One region of the Christiangramia fulva genome, then DNA from elsewhere that is predicted to be linked to it. Evidence: riboswitches for the same ligand, from Rfam matches in the RefSeq annotation. Region 1 holds a riboswitch; the other holds the start of a gene.
What was found. Region 1 has a riboswitch for S-adenosylmethionine ahead of C7S20_RS05510 (hypothetical protein). Riboswitches for the same ligand answer to the same signal wherever they lie in the genome.

Region 1 (4,214 bases):
AAGATATTAGATAAATGTTCATCTAAATCTGAATAATAAAAATTAAATGATGGCGTAAGTTCAGAGCTCCATTCGGAAGTAAATGAAACTTTTAATATCCCCAGGACATCCTCTTTGCACAAGTAATTGATAAGGTCTTTTGAATTCTCAAATTTGATAATAGCCATAGTCTTAATTTTCTTTTATTTATTATTAATAGATCTTACCTTGAATGGTAACCGTCTTTTCTGTAATTTTTACAGAGGAAACTAGAATTAAATATAATTACGAATCATCCTCTTCTATTTCAATAGTACCAATCGGGCCTGACCCTTTCTTCTGCCCACCACAATTGCATTTTGCTGAAAATATTCCCCCAACTTTACCGCATCTGTTTCAGAAATCCCCAGGATCAGGAGACTTTTTTCGGGATTCCAGGAGGGGTCTAATCCCACACCTTCACCTTCCAAAAAAGGATATTCATTCAATTTATCTTTTAAAAGGCAATGGCGTTCTTCATTTTCTTCATCGGGCAGTAATTCTGAAAAAGGATTGTAAGCTGTAACATAGGCCCAACAAGATTGATGATGGTTTTTTAATAAAATATCTAATTGAGGATTTTGTTGACCTATCTTTATACTTATAGGAGGTTCGAAGATATTATAAGATGTATGGTAATAGGCATTTATTAATTCTTGTTTCATAGTCTTTTTGTTATTATTTACAACGTTCAATTGCTTATAATCTAATGCTGATCTTGTCTTTATAGAGCTTTCATTTCTCTCTTCTTTTTCAAAAGATCATTTATCGGAATCTCATAGAGCGTGTTATGCACTGATACAGTAAACTGTAATTTATCCAGATCATAGTTGATAATCCTCAGCTCTCCTAACTTACAATCGGGATAGCACTTTCGCAGGTATGCCTTTAGAATTAACATCAATCGGTTCTCCGGAATCTCTCCCAGACGAACCAGTTTTTTATTGTCAAGTACTACACAATATTTTAGGGAAAAAGTTTTTTCTCCAGAGATTGATGAGGTATCAATGCCACGCTTTTCAAGTTGTTTCCTAAGAGCCCGGATGATTGATGCCCTACCCATTCCCCAATATTTTATTCCAACCTGCTTATTAAGTTTGCTCACAAGTTCAATATCAGTAAGGCTTTCAAATATTCCGTAATAACCCTCGTACTGCAATTGAGAATTGACAAGTCCAGTTTCAAAAGGGGCAATATCTTTTGCTGTTCTGTAAACAACTTTCCTGATTGTATTCACACTTGGAATTCCAGGAATCCAATTTATTTCAATTGGATTGGCATGATTCATTAAAAGGTGCTCATTCCTAATATAATATCCTCGATTTTTAAATTCTTCCAGAACTTCTCGCTGTATTATTTCCGATTCAAGCGAGTTAATATTGATGTGATTATTATAATAGATACATAAGCCTATATCTGAAAGTAAGCGTATATCTTCATCTTCAGGGTTTTCATAATTTCTTTTTATTCTTTTTTTTAAAGGATTACGGATATCCCGGAACATTTTAAGCTCTCTTTCCAGGGAAATCGGCAGTCTATCTAACTCAAGACCTAAGCTTCTTCTGCTTATATCTAAAAGACGGTAAAGCTCCAGAATTTTTTCTGATTGAGATATGCCTAAAAAGCTTATCCAGTCAAGGCTCCTTTCTTTATAACATTCTATTAAGAAGGAACTATAAGCATGCGAGGTTACTTCATGGTACACTTTTGCCAAGGATTCTCCTCTGTATAGGATATCTAATTGTTCCAGGTAGTTCCAAATTTCATACAGATAGAATTTAGGGATTTTATCCTGAGGTTTAATGTCTTCATTTTCAGTTATATTGTAAACTTTCGGGTTCCCTTGTTTCAAAAAATGCTCATCACTTTTGATTTCGAAAGTCTTAACTCTTTTACCATTAGTTATTCTGATAAACCTTAATACAAATTGGCATCCTGAAAGTTGAGATTTACTTAAGACTGCTATTTCATGCCCTTCCAGACTTTCCATTGGAATATTAGATGGGTATGTTTCAAATTGTGTTTCCACAGACAAAGCCAATCTTTCTTCTTCTTTATTACAAAAGTCCTGCAAATCAACTTCTTCTATTAGACCAGATGGAAATCGAAAATTAGGATATCCCCCTGCCAACATTTTAAATTTTAGATATCTCATGAGAAATAATTTGTTTTAACTTTCCTTTTTTAAAGCCGCCTATCATCCCAAACTTTAGGTCGTCCTATTCACCTCCTTTTATTTTTCCAATGAGTTCTTCCAAACTCTTTTGGTTGGAACCTTTAATCCTCTTAGCTTGAGAAAATGTAGTGTTTGAGGTGCCAGTTTATTTAAGTTTAAAGCTTCATTAGAATAGTCTTGAACATATTTCGGGATTAATTCATAAATTTTTCCTGCTTCTTTTCTTTCTTTAGAAGCTGGATGTGTGGATATAATTACAAAATGGTATTCTTTAACAAGGCTGTTAAGAAATTTGCAGAAATGATCAGGTTTAAGCATAAGATAGTATTGATGTTAATAAAACATCATTACGCAGGAGCTTACAAAAATACTGGAAGTAACATTTTATTTCCTTTGATAAGGCTCATTGTTAAAGCACCGTTGCTTGTTATCGCTGGTTGCTATCTCTATTAAGAGATTCGTAATGATTCTCAAATATATAAAAAGTTATTTTTTCTGGCAAAAATCAGGCGGTTTTATTGCTTCTTAATTATTAATAACTTATTCAGCTAAATATTAGAATCACTTAGCCTTTATTTTCCATGAATATTATAAAATCTAAAACCTTTAGAGCAGTAGCCACTTTTGGGTTGAAAAGAGGATACCGCGAGGAATTGATCCCTTTAAGGGAATTCAAGTTGAAATTGGTGGCTGCCCAGGCACAGGTTCATAAGGAATTAGACATTCAGTTGAGCACAAAAATTTCTCATTGCGATATTGTGTTTTCAGGACAGGACGAGCCTTCTATTGAAATAAGCTTTATTCAGTATCCAAAATTTCCCAAAAAAGAATCTGTACTACGAGAAGGGATTTTAAAGCTTGTAGAAATTTTGATGAAATCTCTGGATCAGAATCGGGTGGTTATTGTTTTTGACGATAAAACCTATATGTTAGAAGAGAATTCAGAAAACCTGGATCCGGGAATTAATTTTTGAAAAAGGAAATTTGCCATTTAATTAGAACGTAAATGGAAGAAACAGAGAAGATATTGTACAGGGAAGATCCCTCAGAGGAATTCCAAAGGTATGTCTACATAGGATCCGCCTATCCTGAAGATATGAACAATTCTCATCCGCAATTCGAAAGTTTTAAAGACTGGCAGGAGTTGGTGGACAGTGATGAATATGCAGAGAATCTGGTAAATCTCTTTTTTTGTGAATATATATTTTATCAGGATCCCGAATCATTTGAAGATTATTTCGGAGCCGAATTTCATAAAATCTATAAGGAAAAACATGAAGAGATAATAGCTTCGGGATGGTTCCGGGGACTAGATACACCTGTTTTCTCAGGGCTTGATTTAAGAGATAGAGAAATAGAAGAATCTACTTACTTCGAAAATGGGGAGTATAAGAGGAGAATATTTACAGAGGGTTCAGAAGTAGAAATTTTGAGGGAAAAGTATGGCTTTAGTACAGGATAGTATGTGTTGGAAGAAGAATACCCGCAATTACTTGAAGATATAAAGGAACTTCGGAAGATTTTTAAAAGCTAAGTAATATCATATTCTGCTACACTTCTTTTTTTGGAAACTAAAGTAAAATTTTCGACATATATGGCTACAATAAAGTTTGAAAATGCGGAAGATCTTATTAACTTTTTATGCAGGAAAGATGTATTGGGTAAACTGGAAATCGATTTTGAACCCGATTTTGGTACATTGGTCCCTCACATATACTTAAAATATTATCCCGAATTGCAGGAGCATTTGCAATATGTTTTTGGACTATGGACCTCTAGCATCTCGCCACCTGCATCAGCTTTTACGTTGGTCATATATAGTGCAGATGATTTCGAATTCGAAACTTTTGAAGATGAAGAGATTTATGTTTATAAATTATATAATTTTAAAGAAGATGAAGGGTTTGAATTGGACACGAACAAATTAAAGCCAGAATACAATTAATAGCAGGAACTAAAATCAAGATAACTCAAAAAATTCGAAAACATTAATTTTAAAAAATATGGCAATTATAAAATT
Region 2 (4,214 bases), 360 kb from region 1:
ATGGATAAATACGCAAAGAAATTAACGATTCAGCTGAATATCGATGATCTCAAATCTGAAAAAATAGAGTGGCTAAAAGATACATTCCAGAGCCATAAAGGGGATCACCGACTTAATTTTGTGGTCTATGAAATGAAAGAGCAGGTGAAACTGCATATGCCCAGCAGGAAGCACAAAGTAAAAATATCACAGGAGCTTTTGGAAATGCTGGAAAAGGAACAGTTTATGTATAAACTGAATTAATTAGTCACATTTCGACTCCGTTCAATGTGACTCCAAACATGAAGTCATGCTGAGCAGAGTCGAAGCATGGGGCAGGGATTGAGGCGAACTACCCCGGCTGCCGTCAGGCAGGCGTGTAAAGCTGAAAGCCCGGCTCCCGCCTTGGCGGGAGGCCCCCGGCATAAAGCTCAACAATGAGCGAATAGCTAAATAAAATATTGGGGTTGTAAGGTTTCAGAATATTATTGACTATTTTTACGAAACAAATGTAAAATCAGAAAAAACAGATATAATTATGGCTGTAGAAATAACTGACGCGAATTTTGAAGAAAAAGTGCTTAAAAGCGATAAGCCTGTAATGGTTGATTTTTGGGCTGCATGGTGCGGACCCTGTAGAATGGTTGGACCGATCATCGAGGAAATCAGCTCTGAATACGATGGCAAAGCGGTTGTTGGTAAGCTTGATGTTGATGCTAACCAGGAATTTGCTGCTAAATACGGTGTAAGAAATATTCCTACCGTTCTTGTTTTCCAAAACGGAGAAGTTGTAGGACGCCAGGTAGGTGTTGCTCCAAAGCAAACTTACGCTGAGGCACTTGATCAACTGCTGTAGTATTCAGTAATTGAAATAAAATATTTAAAGCTCCCATACCCGGGAGCTTTTTTTATTGGGATAGTATCGCTATTTTCAGCTTTCCTATGGATCTAAGCAAAGAAATTCACGAAACCGGAGGTTTTCTCCATCTTGACCTGCTCGCAAAACAGGTGGTGGAAGGTTATATTTCGGGCATGCATAAGAGTCCGTTTCACGGCTTTTCCGCAGAATTTGCCGAGCATAAGATCTATAATTCGGGAGAGAGCACGCGGCATATAGACTGGAAATTGTATGCAAAGACCGATAAGCTCTATACGCGACGGTATGAAGAGGAAACGAATTTACGCTGTCATTTGATCCTGGATAATTCGGCTTCGATGCATTATCCAAAACTGAAGGAGCAGAGTTTGTCTTCTTTGAATAAAATAGGGTTTTCGGTACTGGCTTCGGCTTGTTTGATGCAAATACTGAAGAGGCAGCGGGATGCCGTTGGACTAAGTATTTACAGCGATGAATTTGAATATTATGCCCCCGAAAAATCCAGTGAGCGTCATCACCATATGCTGCTGGACAAGATGAACGAGATTTTATCGAATCCGCATAAAAACCGTAATACCGATACCTATACTTATCTCCACCAGATTGCTGAAAAACTAAAGCGAAGGTCGCTGATTTTTTTGTTCACCGATATGTTCCAGGCCGATGCGGGGGAAGAAAAGCTATTTGAAGCCTTGCGACATTTAAAATACAATCGGCATGAGGTGATCTTATTCCACGTGATGGATGAAAAAAGGGAGCTGGATTTTGATTTCGAGAATACACCACGACGATTCACCGATGTGGAAACAGGATTGGAGGTAGATCTGTATTCTGATAATATACGTGAGAATTATAAAAAGGAGGTGGAAAAGTATCTTGCCGACCTTAAAATGCAATGTGCAAAATACAGGATCAAGTATATGCCTGCAGACGTTAATAAAGATTTTGACAGCATACTAACCACCTATTTAATTGAGAAACAAAAGTTTGGTTAAGATAGTTTTTTTAATTTCTAAAAATCTCAAAAAAAGGTTTGGTGAAATTAAAAAGGATAGTATATTTGCCCTCGCATTAAAGCAACGGTCTGGTAGTTCAGTTGGTTAGAATACCTGCCTGTCACGCAGGGGGTCGCGAGTTCGAGTCTCGTCCAGACCGCAAAGTACAAATAAGCTCCTACAAAACAGGGGCTTTTTTTGGCACTAAAGAGTAGTTGTGTTGTTTGTCCCAGGAGACTGGGATGTGTAGTTAGCGCTGAGAGGTGCTAACCAATGAGAAGCTTTTTTCCGTTTATTCGGTAAGAGGCTTTTTTGTTTTTGGTCTGGTTCAATTCAATCTCTCACCTACGTCAAGTTGTCAACTTTTTTAGGGAAAAGAAAGGTGCTAAATCGGGGGAGTAAATCTATTAAAGGGGGACACTTAAAATCCGACTTAATCTGTTTGGTACCATACAAAATTACCTTGATAATTACCTCACTACCGAGCCAGGTGATATCTTTAATTCCTGGGATTGGTTTCCCAACTTGCTGTCTACTTATTTCACAGTCACCAAGCATATACTCAAAAGCAAAAGCAAAATCTACTTTATGCTCCATACCTATGGGAAGTAAAATTTCATCTATGATTTTATTTATAGAGGGTGGAGGCATCATCATTTCGCTAAGGAAGTAAATCTTTCCGTTAGTAACTCCCCATAATCGGCAGGCTTCTGCAAATCTTGATAGGGAACCATATTTTTCATTAAGGCTCTCAACTCTAATGATTAGAGTGGAGAAGCTAATTTTCATAACCTCACGGTCCTCAAAGCTTAAGTATTTATGGTGTACTGTCATAATGGTATGTTTTTATACCATTCAGAAAAGCGTATAAGAGCAGGTTAACATTTTTTTCCTTAAAGAAGGCTCATTGCTTTAGCACCGTTGCTTGTTATCGCTGGTTGCTATCTCATCCAAGAGATTCTAAATGATGCTCAAACTTATAAAAATTTAAACTAACCACAAATTAAATAGATATGAAAACAATATTTTTAGTACATAAGAATAAAGCAAATAAAAAAGGTATTACATCAATTAGCTGTAGAATTACAGTGGATAAAACTAGAAAAGAATTTTCGACTGGATTATTCATTAATCCTGATTACTGGAGTAAAGAGAAACAGTAAGTACTGGATAGAGCGGAAAATTCAGAATATGTAAACAAACAATTAAGCCTGATTAAGCAAGAACTTGGTCAGGCTTTTTTAATGCTTGAAATTCAGCAGAAATTTTTGATGTTGATGATGTCTATCAATTCATTTACTTAATTAATTTTCATAACCGACTATTATTAATTAGCTTAGCCATATGAGCAGAAAATCATATGCCATATTTTTTTTAGGCTTAATGCTCCTGATGATATTTCCATGGCAGGGTGTGTGCTCTACTCATTTATTCCACCCAGAACATCATAAACATGCTGAGGGCTTAAGTACCTGCGAGTTGCGCAGGAACTATACGGGGCATAAGATCTACTTCTGGCCTCCCATGAAATGTGAACACCATAAGATAATTAAAGATTCTTTTGAAAATCCCGGGAGTCAGAAAATAACCATTTCGCCAGAAACGCTCTTTCTGGGTGCCATTATCTTAAACATATTAGTTTACGTTCCAGAATTTAACAGGACGGTAAACCATCCTGAAATTATTGGGCATAATCTTGCGCCTCCTGGTGTTGTAAATCCGTTACGGGGGCCACCAAATTCTTTCTCTTCTCAGAAGGTTTAATCACCTATTAATTAAATAAGGCTGCTTATTTAAATTTCATTTTACATCCATTCTTTTTGTGGATAATTGGGATTATTACAATCCTATATCAGCCTGCTTTATAATTAAACCTTCCCGCTAACGAAAAGCATTTTCTTCCTGCTTTTCAAAGTCTTACTTATATAAACATATTTTCTAAATGATTAAAAAATCATTCAGAAACCCTTACCTCATTATAGTATTTTCTATTGCTGTAGTGGTTTTGGCAGGGGTTTTAATTCCGCGTATGGCAGTAGATATATTGCCGCAATTTAAAAAATCTGCAATGCAGATATTAACCCTGTACCCGGGAATGCCGGCTGAGGTAGTAGAAAAGGATATCACCAGCCGTATGGAACGGTGGACGGGACAATCTCCCGGTATTGCAAAACAGGAGTCTAAGAGCATCATGGGCACAAGTATCGTTACTAATTTTTATGATGAAGATATTTCTGCCGCAGAAGCAATGGCGAATACTTCTTCGTATGCGATGTCTGATATGTATTACCAACCGCCCGGTACTTTGCCTCCCATGGTGCAACCCTTTGACCCAACGGCTTCAAAGCCATTAATGTTATTAA

Region 2: it holds a riboswitch for S-adenosylmethionine, as region 1 does, so the genes downstream of both, C7S20_RS07155 (hypothetical protein) here and C7S20_RS05510 (hypothetical protein) in region 1, are expected to answer to the same signal.

Annotation. Positions count from the first base shown of each region.
Region 1 is NZ_CP028136.1:1,192,997-1,197,210, forward strand. Features, by position in the region: gene C7S20_RS05495 (hypothetical protein) at 1-167, opposite strand, end outside; gene C7S20_RS05500 (DUF3293 domain-containing protein) at 282-683, opposite strand; gene C7S20_RS05505 (hypothetical protein) at 743-2,173, opposite strand; gene C7S20_RS05510 (hypothetical protein) at 2,252-2,512, opposite strand; SAM-I-IV-variant riboswitch at 2,569-2,666, opposite strand; gene C7S20_RS05515 (hypothetical protein) at 2,776-3,168, shown strand; gene C7S20_RS05520 (hypothetical protein) at 3,201-3,656, shown strand; gene C7S20_RS05525 (hypothetical protein) at 3,789-4,139, shown strand; gene C7S20_RS05530 (hypothetical protein) at 4,198-4,214, shown strand, end outside.
Region 2 is NZ_CP028136.1:1,548,600-1,552,813, forward strand. Features, by position in the region: gene dnaE (DNA polymerase III subunit alpha) at 1-243, shown strand, start outside; gene trxA (thioredoxin) at 467-835, shown strand; gene C7S20_RS07145 (DUF58 domain-containing protein) at 922-1,851, shown strand; tRNA gene C7S20_RS07150 (tRNA-Asp) at 1,938-2,011, shown strand; gene C7S20_RS07155 (hypothetical protein) at 2,197-2,685, opposite strand; SAM-I-IV-variant riboswitch at 2,727-2,824, opposite strand; gene C7S20_RS07160 (Arm DNA-binding domain-containing protein) at 2,865-3,014, shown strand; gene C7S20_RS07165 (hypothetical protein) at 3,196-3,615, shown strand; gene C7S20_RS07170 (efflux RND transporter permease subunit) at 3,794-4,214, shown strand, end outside.